One region of the Geobacillus sp. FJAT-46040 genome, then DNA from elsewhere that is predicted to be linked to it. Evidence: a T-box and tRNA genes for the amino acid it is inferred to sense, from the RefSeq annotation. Region 1 holds a T-box; the other holds one or more tRNA genes.
The links. The T-box of region 1 lies ahead of trpS (tryptophan--tRNA ligase). A T-box ahead of a tRNA ligase gene usually reads a tRNA of that ligase, here a tRNA-Trp.

Region 1 (6,842 bases):
CGCAATGACCGTAGCGGTGTAATCTTCCCAATGATTATGTCGAATCGCCGCGACAATTCCGAGAATCAACCCAACGATCGTCCCAAACACAATCGCCTGAAACCCGAGCTGGGCCGACGGGCCGATTCGATCGCTGATAAGCTCTGTCACGGGGCGGTTGTCATATTGGAACGATACCCCCAAGTCTCCTTTCAACAAATTCCCTAAATATTGAATGTATTGAACCGGCACGGGCTTATCCAATCCGTACTCTTTTAAAATAAGCGCCTTCTGTTCCGGCGTTAATTTCTCTTGGTTCTGAAGCGGTGAACCAGGCAACAGCTTCATTAAAAAGAACGTCAACGTCGCAATGATAAACAACGTGATAATCATATAAACGAACCGCTGAAGCGTATACCGCGCCATGACCGCACCTCCTCTGCTTTTCTATAATCTTTGTTGTTTTTCGACATTTTTCGCCTTGGCAGGCAAAAGGAGAGTATATGCCCTAGCATATACTCTCCTCGGCATGCTGTAGAAAACAGATTACTCAATATATGCCCATTTGTAGCTGTAATCGCCGCCAAACGGGTGCGAAACGATATCTTTGACATACTCGCGTTGCAAGTAGGCGGCACCGCGCTGATAGAGCGGGGCAATCGGCATTTCTTCAAAGACGATCTTTTCTGCTTTCAGCATCGCATCCCAACGGGCTTGCAAATCGCCAAGCAACGTTGTTTTCGCGTCTTTAATCAATTTGTCGTATTCAGCGTTCGACCAGCCCGTTTGGTTGTGCGGGTTAGTTGTCGTCCACAAGTCAAGGAACGTCATCGGGTCTTGATAGTCCGGACCCCAGCCGGAGAACGACAGGTCGTATTGCATTTTGCTTTCAAGCTCGAGCTTTTGTGCGAACGGTTGTTGTTTAATGTTGACCGTCAAGCCCGGCAAGTTTTGTTCAAGCTGCGCTTTCACATACTCGCCGATTTTCTTCGCGCTGTCGCTGTCATAGTTCAGCAGTTCAAGCGTAAATTTGTCTTTGCCCAGCTCTTTTTTCGCTTGCTCCCACAGTTTTTTCGCTTCATCCGGATTGTAATTGACCAAATCGCCATTCACATCGCGGAAGTCTTTGCCATCTGGACCAGTGACGAAGTCTTTCGGAACGGTGAACTTCGCCGGAATCGAACCGTTGTTCAAGAGCGTATCGACCATCGCTTGCGTGTCGATGGCCATTGCAATCGCTTTGCGGGCATTGACGTTGTTCAGCGGTTCTTTTTTCGTGTTCATGCGCAGCCAGTAGAGGGCTGGATCCAATTCCGTTTTGAAGTTTTTATCATTTTTATACTTATCAACAAATTCGGCCGTCAAACCGACGAGGTCGGCCTGTTTCGTTTCATACAAGTTGACCGCTGTCGCCGTGTCTTTCACAACTTTGACGTTAATTTTTTCAAGCTTAACTGTATCTTTGTCCCAGTAATTCGGGTTTTTCTCATATGTCCAGCCTTGTTCATGCTTCCATTCGCTTAAGACGAACGGGCCGTTGTAAAGCGTCGTATTAGCTTCGAGACCGTATTTGTCGCCTTGCGCTTTCACGAATTTCTCGTTTTGCGGCATGAACGTGCCGAATACCGTCAGGCTGATGAAATACGGAATCGGGTTTTTCAGCTCGACTTGGAGCGTGTAGTCGTCAAGCGCTTTGACGCCCAGCTGGTCAACTGGCAGTTTGCCGGTGTTGACTTCTTCCGCGTTTTTGATGTCGTACATAATGTACGCATACTCCGCTTTCGTTTTCGGGTCAAGCACCCGTTTCCAAGCAAACACGAAGTCGTGCGCCGTCACCGGATCGCCGTTCGACCATTTGGCGTCTTTGCGAAGCTTGAACGTATACGTTTTGCCGTCTTCGCTCACCTCATGGCTTTCCGCCACCCCAGGAACCGGCTTGTTGTCTTTGCCTAAACGATACAGACCTTCCATGACGTTGTTCAACACGATAAACGATACTTGGTCGGTGGCGAGCGCCGAATCAAGCGACGGAATTTCTGAGGATTCAAGCAAGTTCAGCACCTGCTCCTTTTTCTCCGCCGGCTTTTCGCCGCCCTGGCCGCCTTGAGCGTTGTCGTTGTCCTTGCCTCCGCCGCAAGCCGCGAGGAACGTCGACAGCGCGAGAAGCAGGACGAGGAAGAAAGAGAATCGCTTCTTCACTAAAAAACCCCCCTTAGGTTTATGTAGTGTATTACAAATCTTCTGAACCATTTGATTTCAGAAGATTGTACTTACATCGCTTATTATATCCTGTGTTAGTATATTTGAAAAGGATTTTTTTATTTCCTTAAAATAAAAAAAATTCAAACTACTTACAAACGGGAGAGGATCGGATTGCATTTACACCTGCATTGTAACGACTTTTGCCACCATTGTAAACAAAAAATTTCTGCCTACAGAAAAAAAGAAAACGCTTACAATATGATTTTTTTGCCCTTCCTTTCAGCTTCGAAGCAAATCTCTCCTGAACTTCCAGGTTATTCTATATTTTTCAATATAATTTTGTTGATAATTTTGAATTTTTCAATATAATTTTGTTGATAATTTTGACAATCTTCCCGCCCACATGATTTATGATAAAATAAGCAGTGAGAAGGGAAAGGCGGGAACAGACGATATGAAACAAACGGCTGTGCGGACTGGATGGCTCGTCGTTGCGATGCTGGCGGCAAGCGCACTCATTGTCGTGGGACAAGGTGCATGGAGTATAGTGTCCTTTATTAACGTTTCGTTTTTGCTCTCCCTTTTGCCTCTGTCGCTCGGCGGGCTTTTGTTTGTTTATGAACGCGGGTTTTTCAACGGATTCGCATACGGGTTTCGCCGATTGCGCAGAAGCAGCGCGAGGGTGGAGCGGTATCTTGAGGAAGCGGCAGCAGAACATGAATCAGATGAGCTGCTCGGTCCGCGGCGTTTCGCCATCACGTATCCGCTTCTCTTTTCTGGTCTGCTTCTGTTTTTGGCGATGATTGCCGCCGGATATGCCGTGCAATAAGGTTGCAACAGCTGAATGTTTTCCGTATAATATAAGGCAAATCTAGAATAACCGAGCGATGAGAAAGAAGAGTACATATTGGCGATGCCTTCAGAGAGCTTGTGGAAGGTGCGAACAAGCGGCTAGCCATATGGAATGGGCTTTCGAGCTTCCCGCCGAACCGGCGACGCAGTAGGCGGGGACGTTCCCCCGCGTTACAGGGGCCATGCGCAAAGCATGGACTGAGCGATTGCGCTTCTTGACGCAATAAATAGGGTGGCACCGCGGTCCTACCGTCCCTATCAGAGGGCTGGCAGGGCCTTTTTTATTTTTGTCTTGAGGGAGTGAAGATCGATGAAAACCATTTTTTCCGGCATTCAGCCAAGCGGCGTCATCACCATTGGCAACTATATTGGGGCGCTGCGGCAGTTTGTCGAGCTGCAGCATGAATACAACTGCTATTTTTGCATCGTTGACCAACACGCCATTACCGTTTGGCAAGACCCACGCGAACTGCGGCAAAACATCCGCCGCCTCGCCGCTTTGTATTTAGCAGTCGGCATCGACCCGACAAAAGCGACGTTGTTCATCCAGTCAGAAGTGCCGGCGCACGCTCAAGCCGCTTGGATGCTGCAGTGCATCGTTTATATCGGCGAACTTGAGCGGATGACGCAATTTAAAGAAAAATCGGCCGGCAAAGAGGCGGTCAGCGCCGGGCTGCTCACGTACCCGCCGCTGATGGCCGCTGACATTTTGCTTTATAACACCGACATCGTCCCGGTCGGCGAAGACCAAAAGCAGCATATCGAATTGACGCGGGATCTGGCCGAGCGCTTCAACAAACGGTATGGCGAGCTGTTCACGATCCCTGAGGCGCGCATTCCGAAAGTCGGCGCCCGCATCATGTCGCTTGTCGACCCGACGAAAAAAATGAGCAAATCCGACCCCAACCCGAAAGCGTACATCACACTGCTTGACGATGCGAAAACGATCGAGAAGAAGATCAAAAGCGCCGTCACCGACTCGGAAGGAACGATTCGCTACGACAAAGAAGCGAAGCCAGGCATTTCGAACTTGCTCAATATTTATTCGACCCTATCCGGTCAATCGATCGAGGAGTTGGAGCGGCAATACGAAGGAAAAGGATACGGCGTCTTCAAAGCCGACCTCGCTCAAGTCGTCATCGAAACGCTTCGACCGATTCAAGAGCGGTATCACCATTGGATGGAAAGCGAGGAGCTTGACCGCGTGTTGGATGAAGGGGCGGAAAAAGCAAATCGGGTTGCATCGGAAATGGTGCGCAAAATGGAGCAAGCCATGGGGCTCGGGCGGCGGCGGTAAATAGCCGCATCCAGCGAAGCCATACAAAAACGGGCAAGCGCCTATCGCCTTGGCCCGTTTTTTAATTGACTTTTGGTTCTTGCTCCATTTCCCACAGTTTTTCGAAAAATGGCTGCCCTTTGATCAAGTTTTCGCACAGCTGCTCATGCCGTTCGGACCACCCGTATTTCGTCTCGTTATACAATTGTTCCCACGCTTCATCAAAAGACATTTTTTGAATAGCGGCGTATTTTTCCGGCGCCCATTCCGTATACCAATAGCGCATCTGGGCAGCATTTTTTGTCGAATAAAGCTGGTCAAGCGCCATAAACAACAGCTGTTTCAACTGCCGCTCTTTGCGCGTGAGTCCGCACATCAGTTCCGGAGCCGGCGATAAAATGTGGTATTCTTTTTCATACCTCGGCAGCGGATAGTCCCGTTCCTCCGCTTCGGCCGCCATTTCGTAGACGAGTTGTTCCTGACGCGGAATGAGACGGCTTTTGCGAATCGGGATTTGATAACCGATTGTATCAACAGCCAAAACGCCGGCGCCGTCCGTGACAACGAAACAATAGTCCAGCTGAATGCGTTCATGGTTTTTGCGGACATACGCCTTCTGATGTACATCGTCTAGCAGCGGTTTTGGAAGATCGGACAAGCTGTTTTCAATGTAATGAAACAGGGCCGGGGATACTTTTAACAGCGGCACTTGGTCGAGCAGCTCGATTTGATCGTCCTTGCGCCATTCATGGAAATGGCAGACGTTGTATCCGTTCTCTTCTCCTTCAAACCAGTTGACCCAAATGTCGTGCAGATAAAGCATGCGAGACCCCTCACTTCCAGACGTGTTTGTCCATCAGTATAGGCAGAGGGGGAGAATTTTATTCCATTTCGTCCTCTTTTCCCCTCTAGGGGCTGCGGCTTGGAAACGTCAAGCTCCCCCACATCAAAAGAAGGCCAATAGGGAATAAATAACATTCCACCCTTGTCGAAATATAAGATAAGTATTCGCTAAAACCACGCTCTGGAGTGATGATGTTCAAATAGGCGATCACCATCATGCCGCCGACGACTGAAAAACCGAAACCGACCAAATAAAAAAACAGGCGGACCACCGGGCTTTCCCTTCCTTCTTGTCCACGTCCTTGTTCTACATATATGTCGGCGCCATGGACAACATGCCTGTTTGCGCCCGATGCCCCTAAGATTCTTGTGATAACCGGACAGCGGCGGTCGCCATGCGGTTTCGAGCTAAGACGCTCCTTGCTGTTTGCCTGAAAAGCCCGCCAACTCCGCGATGTCTTTCGCTTCCATCTTCATCAATTGGGCGAGCGAATAGCCTCTTTCTAGGCAACGACGGATGATGGCATACCCAACGGCATAGCCCCCCATTTTCGGATGCCATCCAAGCCCGTACAAAATGCGGGAAGTATGCGGATGCGAAACGGGCAAATGTTGGTTCGGGACAATATAACGCCGCCAAAACCGTTCCATCTCCCGATCGGTGTAATACTTCGTCCATCCCGCACACTGCTTGACGCCGACTGTCTCGGCGACGGCATGCTCCGCCAATCCTTCCATAACGACTGCATCCAGCAACGTCGCATCTTCGCCTTCGTTCGGCAACTGCTTGAGACGGCATACATGGTTGTATTCATGCGCCACCAACGCGGCGATCTCCTCGTCGCCATGATCCGGCAGCAAGAAGAAAAACAATTTATCAGCAAACGCCACCCCGCCTTTTCCTTGGAATTCGCGCACAAGCTTCCGGTTTTCGTCATCGGCCGGCAGCAAAAATACCGGAACGTCCGGTCCCTTCCATATCCCCCGTTGCCGTTCATACAAACGGCCAAGACGTTCCCAAAGACGGCGCTCTTTCATCTCCGGCAAAAGCCGCTCGGCCTGCCGAGTGCTTCGGTACATGCCATACAGCCGTAAATAGCTGTAAATCTCACGCACCGGCATCTTGCCAAAAAGCGGCGCCAACCGTGCGCACAACCGGAGCGGATCGCCTTCATCCTCTTCAAGCCATCGATCGGTCGGAAGCAATCCCATCGCTTTTCCCTCCTTTTCTCTTACGTTATGTCGGCAGGGAAAAGACGGTGAAACAAAACAAAAAAGAGAGCCTGACGCTGAACCGAACCCGCCGTTAGTCACGCGTTTTCAGCTCTGCTCAACCAAGGCTCTCCTTTTCATCCATTACACATATTTTTTAAAAATCAATGTCGCATTATGGCCGCCAAATCCAAATGAGTTGCTTAAGACCGCACGCACGTCTTGCTTGCGCGCTTCATTCGGCACATAGTCGAGGTCGCATTCCGGATCCGGTGTTTCGTAGTTGATCGTCGGCGGAATGATGCCGTCGCGGATCGCCAGCACGGAGAAAATCGCTTCCACCGCGCCGGTCGCCCCGAGCAAATGCCCAGTCATCGACTTCGTCGAGCTGACGGCGAGCTTATAGGCATGATCGCCGAATACTTCTTTGATCGCCGCCGTCTCATACTTATCATTGTACTCGGTGCTCGTGCCGTGG
Region 2 (6,842 bases), 2.0 Mb from region 1:
CGGAAACGGAGCTAAAGCTCTGGCGAGAGCTACTCGCTGTTGTTGACCGCCTGAAAGTTCATGAGGATAACGATTGGCGAAATTGCCTAAGCCAACAAGTTCCAATACTTCCTGCGCCCGTTCTTTCCGCTCTTTTGCCGGCCATTTATTCAGTCCGAACATAATATTTTTTTCAATCGTTAAGTGAGGGAAAAGAGCATAATCTTGAAACACCATGCCGACGCCGCGCCTTTCTGGTGGCAACGAAAAGTGGTGATCGTAAACGATTTGGTCGCCGATGCGGATCATTCCGGCTGTCGGTTGTTCAAACCCAGCAATCATGCGCAAAGTTGTCGTTTTGCCACAGCCGCTCGGTCCGAGTAGCGTAACAATTTCTCCTTTTTCAATTTCAAGATTCATATTATCGACAGCTGGCTTTAATGAACGGTGATATATTTTTGTGACTTGTTGTAGCTGTATGAAGCTCATCGTACCCCTCCAACATGTGCCGATTCCCAAGTGGAAAACATTTTATTGAGAACGTTTTTCATTTTTATTAAACAAAATTGTAGCACACATTTTTCTTTTTGGTCAATTATTTGTCCTGCTTAGGAGTCAGTCAAGACTTTGTGGAGAACATTTTTTCGGTTCACTACGAGCGTTGTCAATCACTAGTTAGCGAACCATTTTCAGGAATTAATATCGTAAGCGCTTTCGGACTCTCATCCCTCATCTTGAGGTGATGATATTGTATTCCATTTTTTTACACCCAACCACCATCCCGGAGCGCCGACAACGCTTGATGGATCGGCGTCCCGGATGACCGCTGCAGACACGGTAGATTCTGACGCACCACATCTGCCCACAACCGTCCTGCCTTCCGTTTGGCCTGTTCGATCCGCTTGGACTTTGTTGAGGCCGAGGCTGCCGTTCGGGTCTCTTCTTCCTCCACCAACTGCCCATTTCTCCGCCAAATCCCGTCGATTCGGGCTGCCATCGCCCTCAGAAACGCCCGAAGCCCTTGGTCTTTCCAGCTGCGGCGGGATTTCACCCGATGCGCAAACCGGCTCATCACGCTCTCGGCGTGGCCCATCGGACGCATGCCGGTCGTCTCCACCCCTTGCTCCGACAGCCACTCCCGATAGTCCCGGATGCATCCCGGCATCGACTCGATCCGACGGATCATGGCAGCCATCTGCTTCTCTTTCGCTTCGTCCTCCAACGTGCCGACCGCGCTGTTCAGCTCCACCAGAAGTCCCTCTTCGTCTTGTTTCGCCAGCTTCTTCCGCACCTCCCGCCAACGCGGATGGCCGGACAGACACTGACGCAGCTCCCGCGCCACATGAAATCGATCCAGCTGAAAGCAGGCTCGCTTTCCAAAATACTCCCGGCAGGCTGTGATCCACGACGCCGCGTCGCCGTTGATGATCAAAAGGTCCCGGCACGGGTCATAGGCATATTCGTTCATCAGCCACTCTTCAAACCGTTCCCACACGTCTCCCTCCCCTTCATGGAGGTAGTGGCGCCGGTTCACGAGCTCGAGCTGCGAACCGTTTCGTTTCCATCCCTCGTGAACCGCCAGGATTTTCTCTTCTTTCGCCCGTTTCCCTTTCCCCTGGCGGGAAATGAACAGTCCATCCGCCTCCACAAACAGCACTCGGCCGTGCCGTTGGGAAACAGGGTGGTGCAGCGAGACAGGGGCCTCCAGCACCAGTTGGCGAATCGCCTCGTGGCTTAGGACCGCATACCCCACGATCGACTCCAACGTACGGGCCGCTTTGCGGTAGGAAGAGCACTCTACGGCCAACTCGACCGCCGTTTCCTCGAGGCAAGGGCTGATCGACTGCGCTCCATCAAAGCCCAGTTCGGCATCCAGCAAGAAGGTATACGCCCCCGCCTGCCGATCATAGTAGTCGTTCCGTCGAAACGTCACTTCTCCAAACAGCGTTTGGATCGTGGTCGGCCGTTTGTCTTTCAGCTGATACCGGCGCTTGCCCCGCGCTTCCGCCAGTTGTTGATCAATCTCCTCCAAAAGGGCCGCCAACAAGACAGCGAACACCTTTTGAAGAGTTCTGACTAATTGCTCCTCCAACTCTTTTAATAGGGGCCATTCTGTGGTAAGATGTTTCATGGACTCTCTCCCTCCTGTTTTCGGTTGATGTTGACAATCACCATCATAGCAGGGAGAGAGTCCTTTTTGCATGACATTTGCTTTTTTCTACCGCGCTTCGCTTGGTGGCCCCGACGAGCGTCGCGAACAAAAGTTCGCAACCCTCGTCGGGGATCATTTCGGAATGTCACCCACAAATATTTTACTCACACTAGAATACAGATAATTCATTTCTGTAATATTGAATAGTTTGAGGACGACAATTCCGTATTTCGCAATCTTCAAGGAATTTTTCTAACGCTATTTGAAAATCAATAGCATCAGATTGTATAGAATTTGTGTGCATTTCAAAAATTTCATCAGGGGATAAATTATTATTACGCCTTGCCAAAATATCACCTCTTTGACAAGTCGTATGAGGAATACTGAATCAGATTTTTCAATGGAGAATCGTATGAGGATAAAATAAAAAAGGATTCCCACATCTTGCAGGAATCCTTGATACATCAGTTTTTCAGTGCCGATGGTGGGAGTCGAACCCACACGGGGGGCTACCCCACACGATTTTGAGTCGTGCGCGTCTGCCAATTCCGCCACATCGGCGCGATAATCAACATTTTACCAAATTATCTTTCAACTGTCAACACTTTTTTATTCATTAGATATGGAGGCGGCACCCGGATTCGAACCGGGGATAAAGGTTTTGCAGACCTCTGCCTTACCACTTGGCTATGCCGCCTTGATCAAGAGCGGAAGACGGGACTCGAACCCGCGACCCCCACCTTGGCAAGGTGGTGTTCTACCGCTGAACTACTTCCGCATCCGTGGCTGGGGTAGCTGGATTCGAACCAACGCATCACGGAGTCAAAGTCCGTTGCCTTACCGCTTGGCTATACCCCAACGTTGTAAGTGAAGGGCGACTAGTGGGAATCGAACCCACGCATGCCAGAGCCACAATCTGGTGCGTTAACCACTTCGCCATAGTCGCCATGATCATGATAGGAATGGCAGGGGCAGTAGGAATCGAACCCACACCGGAGGTTTTGGAGACCTCTGTTCTACCATTAAACTATGCCCCTTTGTTAAAATGGTGGAGGGGGACGGATTCGAACCGCCGAACCCAAAGGGAGCGGATTTACAGTCCGCCGCGTTTAGCCACTTCGCTACCCCTCCAAGGAATGGTGCCGACTGCAGGACTTGAACCCGCAACCTACTGATTACGATTCAGTTGCTCTACCAATTGAGCTAAGTCGGCATAAGATGAATGAAGAAGGTGGCTCATTGTTGAGCTCTGTGCCTCTTCCTCTACCAACTGATTCGAAGAAGCGGAATGCGTCGAGGCAACTCGAAGCGAATTCGATGAAGTAGATGCTCGTCTCTACCAATTCAGCTAAGTCGGCATGCAAACCTATTCTAGTTGTTTCATGGTGGCTCGGGACGGAATCGAACCGCCGACACAAGGATTTTCAGTCCTTTGCTCTACCGACTGAGCTACCGAGCCATATATTATTTTTTAACTCGCTCGTTGAATTGCTCTGTGCCTCTTCCTCTACCAGCTGATTCAAAGACGCTCGATGCGTCGAGGCAACTCGAAGCGAATTCGATGAAGCGGATGCTCGTCTCTACCGAATGAGCTACCGAGCCATACCATATTTTTCGTGATTTTGGAACAATGGCGGTCCCGACGGGACTCGAACCCGCGATCTCCTGCGTGACAGGCAGGCATGTTAACCACTACACTACGGGACCAATTTTGGTTGCGGGGGCAGGATTTGAACCTGCGACCTTCGGGTTATGAGCCCGACGAGCTACCGGACTGCTCCACCCCGCGACGATAGAAAATGAACTTATTTCGATCATACACTGAGTATCGGTTTAAATATTTATTGCCTCTTCCTCTGCCAGCTGATTCAAAGATGCTCGGTGCGTCGGGACAACTCGCGATGATGAGAAAGCAAGTCAGCTTTTATATTAAGATGGTGGAGGATGACGGGATCGAACCGCCGACCCCTTGCTTGTAAGGCAAGTGCTCTCCCAGCTGAGCTAATCCTCCACAAAGAAGTGACCCGTACGGGATTCGAACCCGTGTTACCGCCGTGAAAGGGCGGTGTCTTAACCACTTGACCAACGGGCCATGCTGATGGATCATGGCGGAGAGCAAGGGATTCGAACCCTTGAGGCGCTATTCACGCCTACACGATTTCCAATCGTGCTCCTTCGACCACTCGGACAGCTCTCCACGATGGCTCCGCAGGCAGGATTCGAACCTGCGACCAATCGGTTAACAGCCGATTGCTCTACCACTGAGCTACTGCGGAATCATAACGACGGTCAATTCTCCCAACAAGATGTCCTGCCTCTTCCTCTGCCAGCCGATTCAAAGAAGCTGGATGCGTCGAGGCAACTCGCAGTTCATCCGATGATGCAAATGCTCGTCACTGAGCTACTGCGAAATGACATCTCTTTAGACATTTACTATTATAATGATTCGCGCTGAGCTGTCAAGAGTTTTTTCATTCCTTCAAAACTAGATAACCGTTGGAAGAAGCCGCTCGCCTGCGCTTTTCGCATTGTCCAGCTCCGGCTCGCCGCCGCTCGGGGTCAAATAACCTTCGCCTTCGGGATCGGAAATCCCTGCAGGCGAAGAACATTTGCCCGTCGCGGCGACCCGCTCGCCTGCGCTTTTCTTTGTCCAGTTCCAGCGCCTAGCTCTCTTCTGCCAAATAACCTTCCCCCTCGGGGTGCAAGCACCCCTGCGGGTGAAGAACATTTGGCTTCGAGAGCTAATCGCGGCGCTTTCACTTTTCTAGGTTAAGCCCTCGATCGATTAGTATCCGTCAGCTCCACGTGTCGCCACGCTTCCACCTCGGACCTATCGACCTCGTCATCTTCGAGGGATCTTACCCGCTTTGCGCGGTGGGAAATCTCATCTTGAGGGGGGCTTCACGCTTAGATGCTTTCAGCGCTTATCCCGTCCGCACATAGCTACCCAGCGGTGCCCCTGGCGGGACAACTGGTACACCAGCGGTGCGTCCATCCCGGTCCTCTCGTACTAAGGACAGCTCCTCTCAAATTTCCTCCGCCCGCGACGGATAGGGACCGAACTGTCTCACGACGTTCTGAACCCAGCTCGCGTACCGCTTTAATGGGCGAACAGCCCAACCCTTGGGACCGACTACAGCCCCAGGATGCGATGAGCCGACATCGAGGTGCCAAACCTCCCCGTCGATGTGGACTCTTGGGGGAGATCAGCCTGTTATCCCCGGGGTAGCTTTTATCCGTTGAGCGATGGCCCTTCCATGCGGAACCACCGGATCACTAAGCCCGACTTTCGTCCCTGCTCGACCTGTCCGTCTCGCAGTCAAGCTCCCTTGTGCCTTTGCACTCTCCGAATGATTTCCAACCATTCTGAGGGAACCTTTGGGCGCCTCCGTTACCTTTTGGGAGGCGACCGCCCCAGTCAAACTGCCCACCTGACACTGTCTCCCACCCCGCTAAGGGGTGCGGGTTAGAATTTCAATACCGCCAGGGTGGTATCCCACCGACGCCTCCACCGAAGCTGGCGCTCCGGCTTCCCAGGCTCCCACCTATCCTGTACAAGCGATACCAAAATTCCATATCAGGCTGCAGTAAAGCTCCACGGGGTCTTTCCGTCCTGTCGCGGGTAACCTGCATCTTCACAGGTAGTATAATTTCACCGGGTCTCTCGTTGAGACAGCGCCCAAGTCGTTACACCTTTCGTGCGGGTCGGAACTTACCCGACAAGGAATTTCGCTACCTTAGGACCGTTATAGTTACGGCCGCCGTTTACTGGGGCTTCGGTTCGCACCTTCGCTTCCGCTAAGCGCTCCCCTTAACCTTCCAGCACCGGGCAGGTGTCAGCCCCTATACGTCGCCTTTCGGCTTCGCAGAGACCTGTGTTTTTGATAAACAGTCGCTTGGGCCTTTTCACTGCGGCTCTTCAGGGCTCTTCACCCCAAAGAGCACCCCTTCTCCCGAAGTTACGGGGTCATTTTGCCGAGTTCCTTAACGAGAGTTCTCCCGCGCGCCTTAGGATTCTCTCCTCGCCTACCTGTGTCGGTTTGCGGTACGGGCACCTCTTCCCTCGCTAGAGGCTTTTCTTGGCAGTGTGAAATCGGGGACTTCCGGATCAATCCGTCGCCGTCACCGCTTGGCCTTATGATCCGCGGATTTGCCTGCGGATCAGCCTCACGGCTTGGACAGGCTCTTCCAGCCGCCTGCTCGCCCTATCCTCCTGCGTCCCCCCATCGCTCAAACGGGAAGAAGGTGGTACAGGAATCTCAACCTGTTGTCCATCACCTACGCCTTTCGGCCTCGGCTTAGGTCCCGACTAACCCTGAGCGGACGAACCTTCCTCAGGAACCCTTAGGCTTTCGGCGCAGAGGATTCTCACCTCTGTTTTCGCTACTCATACCGGCATTCTCACTTCTAAGCGCTCCACCAGTCCTTCCGGTCTGGCTTCTCTGCCCTTAGAACGCTCCCCTACCGATGACCAACGGTCATCCCGCAGCTTCGGCGGCACGTTTAGCCCCGGTACATTTTCGGCGCAGAGTCACTCGACCAGTGAGCTATTACGCACTCTTTAAATGGTGGCTGCTTCTAAGCCAACATCCTGGTTGTCTCGGCAACTCCACATCCTTTTCCACTGAACGTGCACTTCGGGGCCTTAGCTGGCGGTCTGGGCTGTTCCCCTCTCGACCACGGATCTTATCACTCGCAGTCTGACTCCCGG

Region 2: it has a tRNA-Trp gene. The T-box ahead of trpS (tryptophan--tRNA ligase) is inferred to sense a tRNA for this amino acid. The anticodon was not compared.

What each region holds. Positions count from the first base shown of each region.
Region 1 is NZ_NISS01000001.1:2,118,634-2,125,475, forward strand. Features, by position in the region: gene opp3b (oligopeptide ABC transporter permease) at 1-405, opposite strand, end outside; gene CD000_RS11200 (peptide ABC transporter substrate-binding protein) at 526-2,178, opposite strand; gene CD000_RS11205 (DUF3899 domain-containing protein) at 2,636-3,010, shown strand; T-box leader at 3,060-3,293, shown strand; gene trpS (tryptophan--tRNA ligase) at 3,344-4,330, shown strand; gene CD000_RS11215 (YjbA family protein) at 4,392-5,132, opposite strand; gene CD000_RS11220 (YuzI family membrane protein) at 5,218-5,424, opposite strand; gene CD000_RS11225 (DUF2268 domain-containing putative Zn-dependent protease) at 5,561-6,364, opposite strand; gene fabF (beta-ketoacyl-ACP synthase II) at 6,509-6,842, opposite strand, start outside.
Region 2 is NZ_NISS01000001.1:131,858-138,699, reverse strand. Features, by position in the region: gene CD000_RS00830 (ABC transporter ATP-binding protein) at 1-468, opposite strand, end outside; gene CD000_RS00825 (ISLre2-like element ISGsp3 family transposase) at 743-2,110, opposite strand; tRNA gene CD000_RS00815 (tRNA-Leu) at 2,608-2,692, opposite strand; tRNA gene CD000_RS00810 (tRNA-Cys) at 2,755-2,828, opposite strand; tRNA gene CD000_RS00805 (tRNA-Gly) at 2,838-2,909, opposite strand; tRNA gene CD000_RS00800 (tRNA-Gln) at 2,915-2,989, opposite strand; tRNA gene CD000_RS00795 (tRNA-His) at 3,005-3,077, opposite strand; tRNA gene CD000_RS00790 (tRNA-Trp) at 3,095-3,168, opposite strand; tRNA gene CD000_RS00785 (tRNA-Tyr) at 3,178-3,262, opposite strand; tRNA gene CD000_RS00780 (tRNA-Thr) at 3,269-3,344, opposite strand; tRNA gene CD000_RS00775 (tRNA-Phe) at 3,515-3,590, opposite strand; tRNA gene CD000_RS00770 (tRNA-Asp) at 3,763-3,838, opposite strand; tRNA gene CD000_RS00765 (tRNA-Met) at 3,844-3,920, opposite strand; tRNA gene CD000_RS00760 (tRNA-Val) at 4,067-4,142, opposite strand; tRNA gene CD000_RS00755 (tRNA-Glu) at 4,152-4,223, opposite strand; tRNA gene CD000_RS00750 (tRNA-Ser) at 4,238-4,328, opposite strand; tRNA gene CD000_RS00745 (tRNA-Asn) at 4,333-4,407, opposite strand; rRNA gene CD000_RS00735 (23S ribosomal RNA) at 4,897-6,842, opposite strand, start outside.